Regions from separate parts of the Mycobacterium sp. NPDC050853 genome, predicted to be linked through region 1. Evidence: riboswitches for the same ligand, from Rfam matches in the RefSeq annotation. Region 1 holds a riboswitch; the other holds the start of a gene.
What was found. A riboswitch is a leader RNA that binds a small molecule or an ion and turns the genes downstream of it on or off. The one in region 1 is predicted to bind cobalamin.

Region 1 (4,012 bases):
TGATCGTGGGCACGTTCGCGATTTTTGACACGGTGATGAACGCCGATGTCTCCGCGTCCACAGGGGCCAGTGGACGCTTCCGTGACGAAGGTCCGCAACGTGTTGTGGAGACCGCACGATTCTTCGGCCGGCTTTTCGACCGTGACGCATTCACGCCCGGCGGGGACGGCATGAAGCTCGCACTCCGGGTACGTCTGGTGCATTCGCTGGCGCGCAAGGGATTACGTTCCGCGTGGGGCGAGGAGCAGTACGCCCAGAACGGCAACCCGATATCCAACTCATCGATGCTGGGTTTCCTGGAGGCCGCAAGCCTGGGTGCACTACTCATCGACCATCGGCACGGGCGGCCATGCACCCTCGAAGACCTCGATGACAGCTGGCACCACACACTGCGGTGGGCGCACGTTTTCGGTGTCGCCGAAGAACTCATTCCCCGAACGGGATTGGATGCGATGCACAATCTCGACTACCTGCTCGCGCGATCGGGCAACTCCTCACCCTGGCGCACCGAACTCGTCGAGGTGGGACTTGGCGCCATCAATCGCGCGACATCGGCCGTCCCCGGCGGCGAGACACTCCTGGGGCCGATCCTCACCCGTGTCGGTTCACTGTTTCTCAGCGCAACCGGTTCGGTCATCATGGGCCCCGAGGCCATGGACGAATTCTTCCGCGACACCGGTTATCAATGGGTTGACCATCGCCTAGCGGGACTCGCGCTCAAGGCCGTCGCCATCCCGGTCTCACACGTCGCCGCGATGCGCGACAAGATCCCCGGTATCGGCGTGGTGCGTCGACTGGTCCATGGGGCAGCCATACCGAATCCGGGCAACTACATAAAACTGGCCTTGGACGTCGCGGAGAAACCCTTACGGGTGAAGACGACCTTTGCGATGCACGACGGCAACACCTCGGGACGGAAGTTCACCGCCGCCTAGTCCGATCCCTAGACGGTGACCGCCGCGTCCGTACTGGCCGGCTTGCGCCCGATCACGGTCGCGAACCCGATACCGATCGTCGCCCACATGATCGCCTGCGTGGTGAACGAGTACATCCGGAACAGGTACAAGTCATGCGCCGGGAAGCCCGGGTAGACGATCGTCCCGTTGGCATCTAGCAGCGGTTGTGGTGCCTCGACGAACCCCGGCGTCACCGCCATGACCAGAACCACCAGAACCACGAACACCGCGGCCGCAACCAGCGTGGCCGTCCACGTCTCCCAACGCTCGGTAAGCTTCCTGCCCACCCAGAGCGCCACTGCCAGCGCGATCGCCGCGACGAGGATCATCAACACGAAGTAGCCGGTGCGCTCCTTGATAGTGCCGTCGGCGCTCGCCGCCGGCGGATTGGCCGGGAACTTCAGGAACGGCACGACGTACAGCACCAGGAACAAACCGCCCGCGACCGAGAGCGCCAGCGCACGCGGGCTGAGATTGCCCACCCGACCGATGGCCACCACATAGGTCACCGCGAACAGCGCACCCATCGCGATGCCGAATCCGATGACCCCAAGAGCCAGGCCCGCATTGGCCTGCGCGAACCGGCTGAACAGTTCCGCACCCTCGTGATGAGCGTGGACACCGGCCGCCGCGTCGAGTGCGGCTTGCGCCTCGCCCCTGCCCTCTTCATACGAGATGGCCCTGTTGATAACGGGTTCGACGAATATCCATCCGAAAATGAAGGACAGCAGCCCGCCGACGGCGCCAAAGCCTAAGCCGCGCAGGATTATTGACTTTTCCACTGAGTTATCCGCCTCTTGATCAGTGGCAGGGGAAACCCAGCAGGTGGCGAGCGTCATGCACAAATTCATGGACATGCATATCGCTGCCAAAGATCGACACCGCACCCTGGTCGATGCCGATGAAGTAATAGGCGAGTAGCGCGAGGAACGTGGTCGCGCTCAACCACAGCGCTGCCTGGGGAATCGATACCGCAACCGGACGGCTGGCGGACGTTGTGTGGGCCATGTTGCTCCTTTCGGGATACCGCGTCCCGATTCGTTCTTATCGACGGCAGGGTCTGACTCTCACAGTGGCGCGACCGTCCTGGGATTACACCAGGTTCCCGTCCTGTCGAAGGACGGATTGAGCTTAGTCGACGCAGCTGGGCTGCGCATTCGAGTGATAGTTTTGGCTTCGTATTGGTTTCTCCGGGAGCGCCAGGGGTGCTTCCGGAGATCGCAAGAGGGAATCCGGTGTAAATCCGGAACTGCCCCGCAGCGGTAAGTGGAAACGACAGCGGCATAACAAGCACTGGGCACGCCCGGGAAGCAGCCGCCGGTAGGTGAGGCTTGAGCACAAGCCTTGTGTCCGCGAGTCCGAAGACCTGCCAATGCGGCCGCACCATCCGGTGTGGCCTTCGCCGGCGCCGAGGGATCAGCTGGTGGACGGCGCAGGTATTCGGCGTATCCACCTCCTGGCTCTTCCCGTGACGACGCAGGCGACCCGACGACGCAGGGATGCCGATGCCCGCAGCACAGCAGGGACGATCAGTGGTCCTTGCGGCGGGCGGCGGCTTGGCGGCGCTGGTACTGCTGTCCGTGGCGGCGCTCGTGTTCGGTACAGCCGAAGTGCCCTGGCGCGACTGTCTGCATTTCCTCTGGGTGGGCGGGACCGGCGGCTCTGTTCGAGCCGCCGATGCTGCGAACTACCGGATCGTCGTCGAGTCCAGGCTGCCGCGAGTGATTCTCGCAATCCTCGTCGGCGCGGGGCTCAGCATTGTGGGCGTGGTCGTGCAGGCGATGGTCCGTAACGCCCTGGCAGATCCATACGTTCTCGGCATTTCATCGGGAGCCTCCGTCGGTGCGACCGCAGTAGTGGTCTACGGCGTGCTCGGCGCTTTCGGCGCCTATGCACTATCGCTGTCGGCATCGCTCGGCGCCCTCGCCGCAACAGCGCTGGTCTACCAAATTGCCCGTACTCCACAGGGTTTGGTGCCGCTCAGGCTGGTCCTGGTAGGCACGGCCGTGGGCTACGGCCTGTCCGCGGTGACGACGGTACTGGTGTTCTTGGCGCCGAACGGTGAGGCGGCGCGCAGTGTCATGTTCTGGCTGCTCGGCAGCCTGGGCGCGTCATCCTGGGACAAGGTGCCGGTGGCGCTCGCGGCGACGGTGATCGGGATCGTTTGCGTCACAGGGCTGACCCGCCAGCTCAACGCCCTCGCCATGGGCGACGAGGTGAGCGCATCGCTGGGCCTACCTGCCGGTCGGTTCCGGGTGGCGTTGTTCGTGCTCTCCGCCGCGATGACTGGATGCTATGTATCGATCTGCGGAGCAATCGGATTCGTGGGACTGGTGATTCCTCACGCGGCACGGCTGCTCGTCGGCGCGGACCATCGCCGGGTCTTGATCGTTGCACCCGTGCTGGGCGCATGTTTCCTGGTTGCCGCCGATCTTGTTGCGCGGACCACGATTCCGCCACAGGAGCTTCCGTTGGGCGCGATCACAGCGGCCGTCGGGGTACCGGTCTTCGTCGGATTGATGCGCCGCCGCGCAATGTCGGCAGGGGCGGTGAGCTGATGGAGGTCACTTATCGAGATGTGTCGGTGGATATCGCCGGCGCACGGATCGTCTCGGATATCGATCTTGAGGTCGCGTCGGGCGAATTTGTCGGCATTGTCGGCCCCAATGGCAGCGGCAAGTCGACCACCCTGCGCTGCCTGTACCGGGCGCTTGTTCCGGTATCGGGCGATGTTCAGGTCAACGGAGTATCCGTGCACGCAATCAGCATGCGGGAGAACGCCCGCCAGGTGGCGGCGCTAACCCAGGACATGTCATTGGATTTCGACTTCACCGCCGAGGAAGTGGTCGCCACCGGCCGGCTACCGCACAGCACATCCCTGCGCGGCACCTCCGAGCAGGACCGACGTATCTGTGCGGAGGCCACCGAGACGGCGGATGTGACGGCACTCGCCGGCCGGAGGTTCAGTTCCCTCTCCGGTGGCGAGCGGCAGCGGGTTCTCATCGCCCGCGCCCTGGCACAGCAACCGCGCGTGTTGGTTCTCGACGAGCCGACCA
Region 2 (4,012 bases), on a different contig from region 1:
ATTGGGAACTGCCCGAGCAGACGGCCGACACCTTCAAGAACGGCTGGCTGCGCACCGGCGATATCGCGCGCGAGGACGAGGACGGCTTCTGGTTCATCGTCGACCGGACCAAGGACATGATCGTCACCGGTGGTTTCAACGTCTTCCCGCGCGAGGTGGAGGACGTTGTCGCCGAACATCCGTCGGTCGCGCAGGTCGGGGTCATCGGGGTGCCCGACGAGAAGTGGGGTGAAGCGGTGACGGCGATCGTGGTGCTGCGCGCCGATGCCGACCGTAGCGGTGGCGCGGTCTCCAAGATGACGTCCGAGATTCAGGCCGCGGTGAAGGATCGCAAGGGCTCGGTGCAGTCGCCCAAGCATGTGATCGTCGCCGAGTCGCTGCCGTTGACCGCGCTGGGAAAGCTGGACAAGAAGGCCCTGCGTCAGAAGTACGCGGCGGTCTAGCTTCCCTCCGCTCCCGAGAGAAGGTTCCGCGCGCTGGAGTGAATGAACTCGCGAAGCCATGGTGCGGGCTCGCCCTTATCGGGTAGATGCCGGCGTATCGCGGCATACGGCATGTCGATCAGTGTGAACACCATCTTGTCGAGCAGCTCGTGAGTCACCGCCTCGAAGCGACGTTCGGCGTACTCGCGTAATGCCTTTCGCACCCGAGAGTTCAGCGACGTGAGCTCGGCTGCGAGGGTATCGGGCCAGTGGGCGACCAGATCGGCCTTCTCGTACTGGAGTAGCAGCAGTGCCTCGTTGCGGTTCTGCTGGGTCCAGTCGAAGGCGTGATTGATCGTCGCCGCCAGTGCGTCGTCGGGGTCGGGCATCGCGAGCGCAGCAAGTATCCCGTCCTGGTAGCGCGTGATGGACCGCAGCCAGAGGCGGGCCACGAGCTCATCCCGGCTGGCGAACCGGTGGTACACCGAACCTGAGGGTGCGCCCAGGACCTTCCCGACGGCGGCCGCGGTGGCAGCCGACGGCCCACCCGAAGCCACCAAGCTCAGGGCCGCATCGAGGATGTCGTCCGCGGTGTACTGCGGCTTACGCCCCACTGCGCCGGACCATGCTCGTGCCCTGGGCGACCGCGACCAGCTTGGTGTGCCCGTCGTGATCCTCGACGGAGATCTCGCAGCGGCCGAGCGCCTTGGTGCGACCCGAGCTCACCAGGGATGCGTCGGCGAGCAGACGCAGACCGTCGCGCGCGGGGGCCACGTACTCAATGGTGTATCCGCTGGTCACGATGTCCCCGCCCAGGCCAAGGGCGCAGGCGTAGGTGATCGCGTTATCGGCGAGGTAACTCAGCACCCCGCCGTGAATGAACCCGCTCTGCTGCCGCAGCTCGTCGCGGATGTCGAGCGAGAGCTGAATTCCGGACTCATCGAGCCGGCTGATGGAGGCGCCCAGGAGGCGACTGAATGGCTGCGCATCGAGCACCTGTCGGGCCTGGTCCAGGGTGATCACAATATTAGAGAGTAGTCGCTAATAATTGCACGAGCCAGCGTGCATATGATGAAGATGCAGCTGGTCTGCTGGTATCGGTTTCGGCCGATGCCAGCATCGAGTGAAGCGCCGCCCAACAGGGCTGTTCGGCACGAGAGGGAACCCGGTGAGAATCCGGGACTGTCCCGCAGCGGTATGCAGGAACGAACGCCGTCTTAAGCACTGGGGAAGCACTAAGGAAGCCCCGGGAAGCGACGGCCCGTAGGAAAACCTGAGCCCGGGTAACGCCTGTAAGTCCGAAGACCTGCCAGCCGTGCCGGGTGCGCCGCACCCGGCGGATCATCGCTTCGCGGAATGGGCGTATGACCGAATCGGTTTCACCGAACAGATATCTGTTGCGGTGGGCCCGTGCTCGGTTCTTTCGTCCCCTGGCGGTGGCCACCCCGCTGTTGATGAAGGACTAGAAATGACGGATCAACCATCTGCGGCTTTTACCGCAACCACGCTCGGTTCGGCGCGCATCGGCCCACGCCGTGAGCTCAAACGGGCTACCGAAAGCTACTGGGCCGGACGCACCAGCCGCGAAGAGCTCGAGAAGATCGCAGCCGGGCTGCGGCGCGACAACTGGGCCGCACTCGCCGCCGCCGGTCTCGATTCCGTGCCGGTCAACACGTTCTCCTATTACGACCAGGTACTCGACACCGCGGTGCTGCTAGGCGCATTGCCGCCCCGTGTCGCGGGCATCGCAGACGACCTCGATCGGTACTTCGCCGCCGCGCGCGGCAATGACGAGGTGACACCGCTGGAAATGACGAAGTGGTTCGACACCAACTACCACTACCTGGTGCCGGAGATCGGGCCCGACACCCGATTCGAGCTGAACCCCGCCAAGTTGTTCAGCGAGCTGAAAGAGGCTCAGGCGCTGGGTATTCCGGCACGTCCGGTAGTTGTTGGGCCGATCACCTTCCTCGCGCTGAGCAAGGCCGTCGATGGTGCCGCCGCGACCATCGAGCGTCTCGATGAGGTGGTGTCGCTGTACGAGCAGCTGCTGGTGCAGCTTGCCGAGGCCGGGGTCACCTGGGTTCAGATCGACGAGCCGGTGCTCGTCACCGACATCCTGCCGAACGGCCCGGAACTGGCCGAGCGGGTGTATGGCCGCCTCGGTACGGTTGCCGATCGCCCCGCGATCTTGGTGGCCACCTACTTCGGTGACCTCGGGGCGGCCCTGCCCGCCCTGGCCCGCACACCGATCGAGGCGATCGGCGTCGACCTGGTCTACGGGTCGGCGGCGGGTGTGGCATCGGTTCCGGAACTCGCTGGAAAGACCGTTGTGGCAGGCGTTGTCGACGGCCGAAACATCTGGCGCACCAATCTCGAGTCGGCGCTGGGCACACTGGCGACGCTGCTGGGATCAGCGGGTGCGGTAGCAGTTTCTACATCGTGCTCGACGCTGCATGTGCCGTACTCGCTAGAGCCGGAGACCGAACTCGATGACCAGCTGCGCAGCTGGTTGGCCTTCGCCGAGGAGAAGGTCAAGGAAGTCGTCGTGCTGGCGCGGGCACTGAGCGAGGGGCGCGACGCTGTTGCCGCGGAGTTCGCGGCATCGAACGCTGCCGTCGAGTCACGCAAGACGGACCCGCGCCTGAACAACGGACAGATCCGTGCGCGGCTGGATTCGATTCTGGCGGATGGTGTTTCACGCGGCGATGCCGCAGAGCGCCGGCGTAGCCAGGGCGAGCGGCTGAAGCTTCCCGAGCTGCCGACCACCACCATCGGGTCGTTCCCGCAGACCACGGAAATCCGGGTGGCGCGCGCGGCATTGACCAAGGGCGAGATCGACGAGGCGGAGTACGTACGGCGCATGCGCGGCGAGGTTGCCGATGTCATTGCGCTGCAGGAGAAGCTGGGCCTGGACGTGCTGGTGCACGGCGAGCCGGAACGCAATGACATGGTGCAGTACTTCGCCGAGCAGCTCGACGGCTTCTTCGCCACCCAGAACGGTTGGGTCCAGTCGTATGGCAGCCGCTGCGTACGCCCGCCGATCCTGTACGGCGATGTGGCACGGCAGAACCCGATGACTGTTGAGTGGGCAACCTACGCACAGTCGCTGACCGCCAAGTATGTCAAGGGCATGCTGACCGGGCCGGTGACGATCCTGGCGTGGTCCTTCGTCCGCGACGATCAGCCGTTGGCGGACACCGCGAATCAGATCGCCCTGGCGATTCGGGACGAGACGGTGGACCTGCAGGGCGCCGGAATCGCCATCATCCAGGTGGACGAGCCTGCGCTGCGCGAGCTGCTGCCGTTGCGCACGGCGGACAAGCCCGCATACCTGGACTGGGCAGTCGGCGCGTTCCGGCTTTCCACCTCGGGCGTGTCCGACGCGACACAGATCCACACGCACCTGTGCTACTCGGAGTTCGGCGAGGTGATCGGTGCGATTGCCGACCTAGACGCCGACGTCACCTCGATCGAGGCCGCCCGCTCGCATATGGAGGTGCTCGACGATCTCAATGCGATCGGATTCTCCAACAGCGTCGGCCCGGGCGTGTACGACATCCACTCGCCCCGGGTTCCGACCAGCGAGG

Region 2: it holds a riboswitch for cobalamin, as region 1 does, so the genes downstream of both, metE (5-methyltetrahydropteroyltriglutamate--homocysteine S-methyltransferase) here and AB0H22_RS14245 (iron ABC transporter permease) in region 1, are expected to answer to the same signal.

What each region holds. Positions count from the first base shown of each region.
Region 1 covers NZ_JBFAGW010000003.1:474,084-478,095, reverse strand. Annotated here, with positions in the region: gene AB0H22_RS14260 (oxygenase MpaB family protein) at 1-935, shown strand, start outside; gene AB0H22_RS14255 (CbtA family protein) at 944-1,738, opposite strand; gene AB0H22_RS14250 (CbtB-domain containing protein) at 1,758-1,964, opposite strand; cobalamin riboswitch at 1,992-2,116, opposite strand; cobalamin riboswitch at 2,122-2,345, shown strand; gene AB0H22_RS14245 (iron ABC transporter permease) at 2,456-3,514, shown strand; gene AB0H22_RS14240 (ABC transporter ATP-binding protein) at 3,514-4,012, shown strand, end outside.
Region 2 covers NZ_JBFAGW010000001.1:1,568,250-1,572,261, reverse strand. Annotated here, with positions in the region: gene fadD8 (fatty-acid--CoA ligase FadD8) at 1-443, shown strand, start outside; gene AB0H22_RS07730 (TetR/AcrR family transcriptional regulator) at 440-1,036, opposite strand; gene AB0H22_RS07725 (PaaI family thioesterase) at 1,026-1,445, opposite strand; cobalamin riboswitch at 1,514-1,751, shown strand; gene metE (5-methyltetrahydropteroyltriglutamate--homocysteine S-methyltransferase) at 1,891-4,012, shown strand, end outside.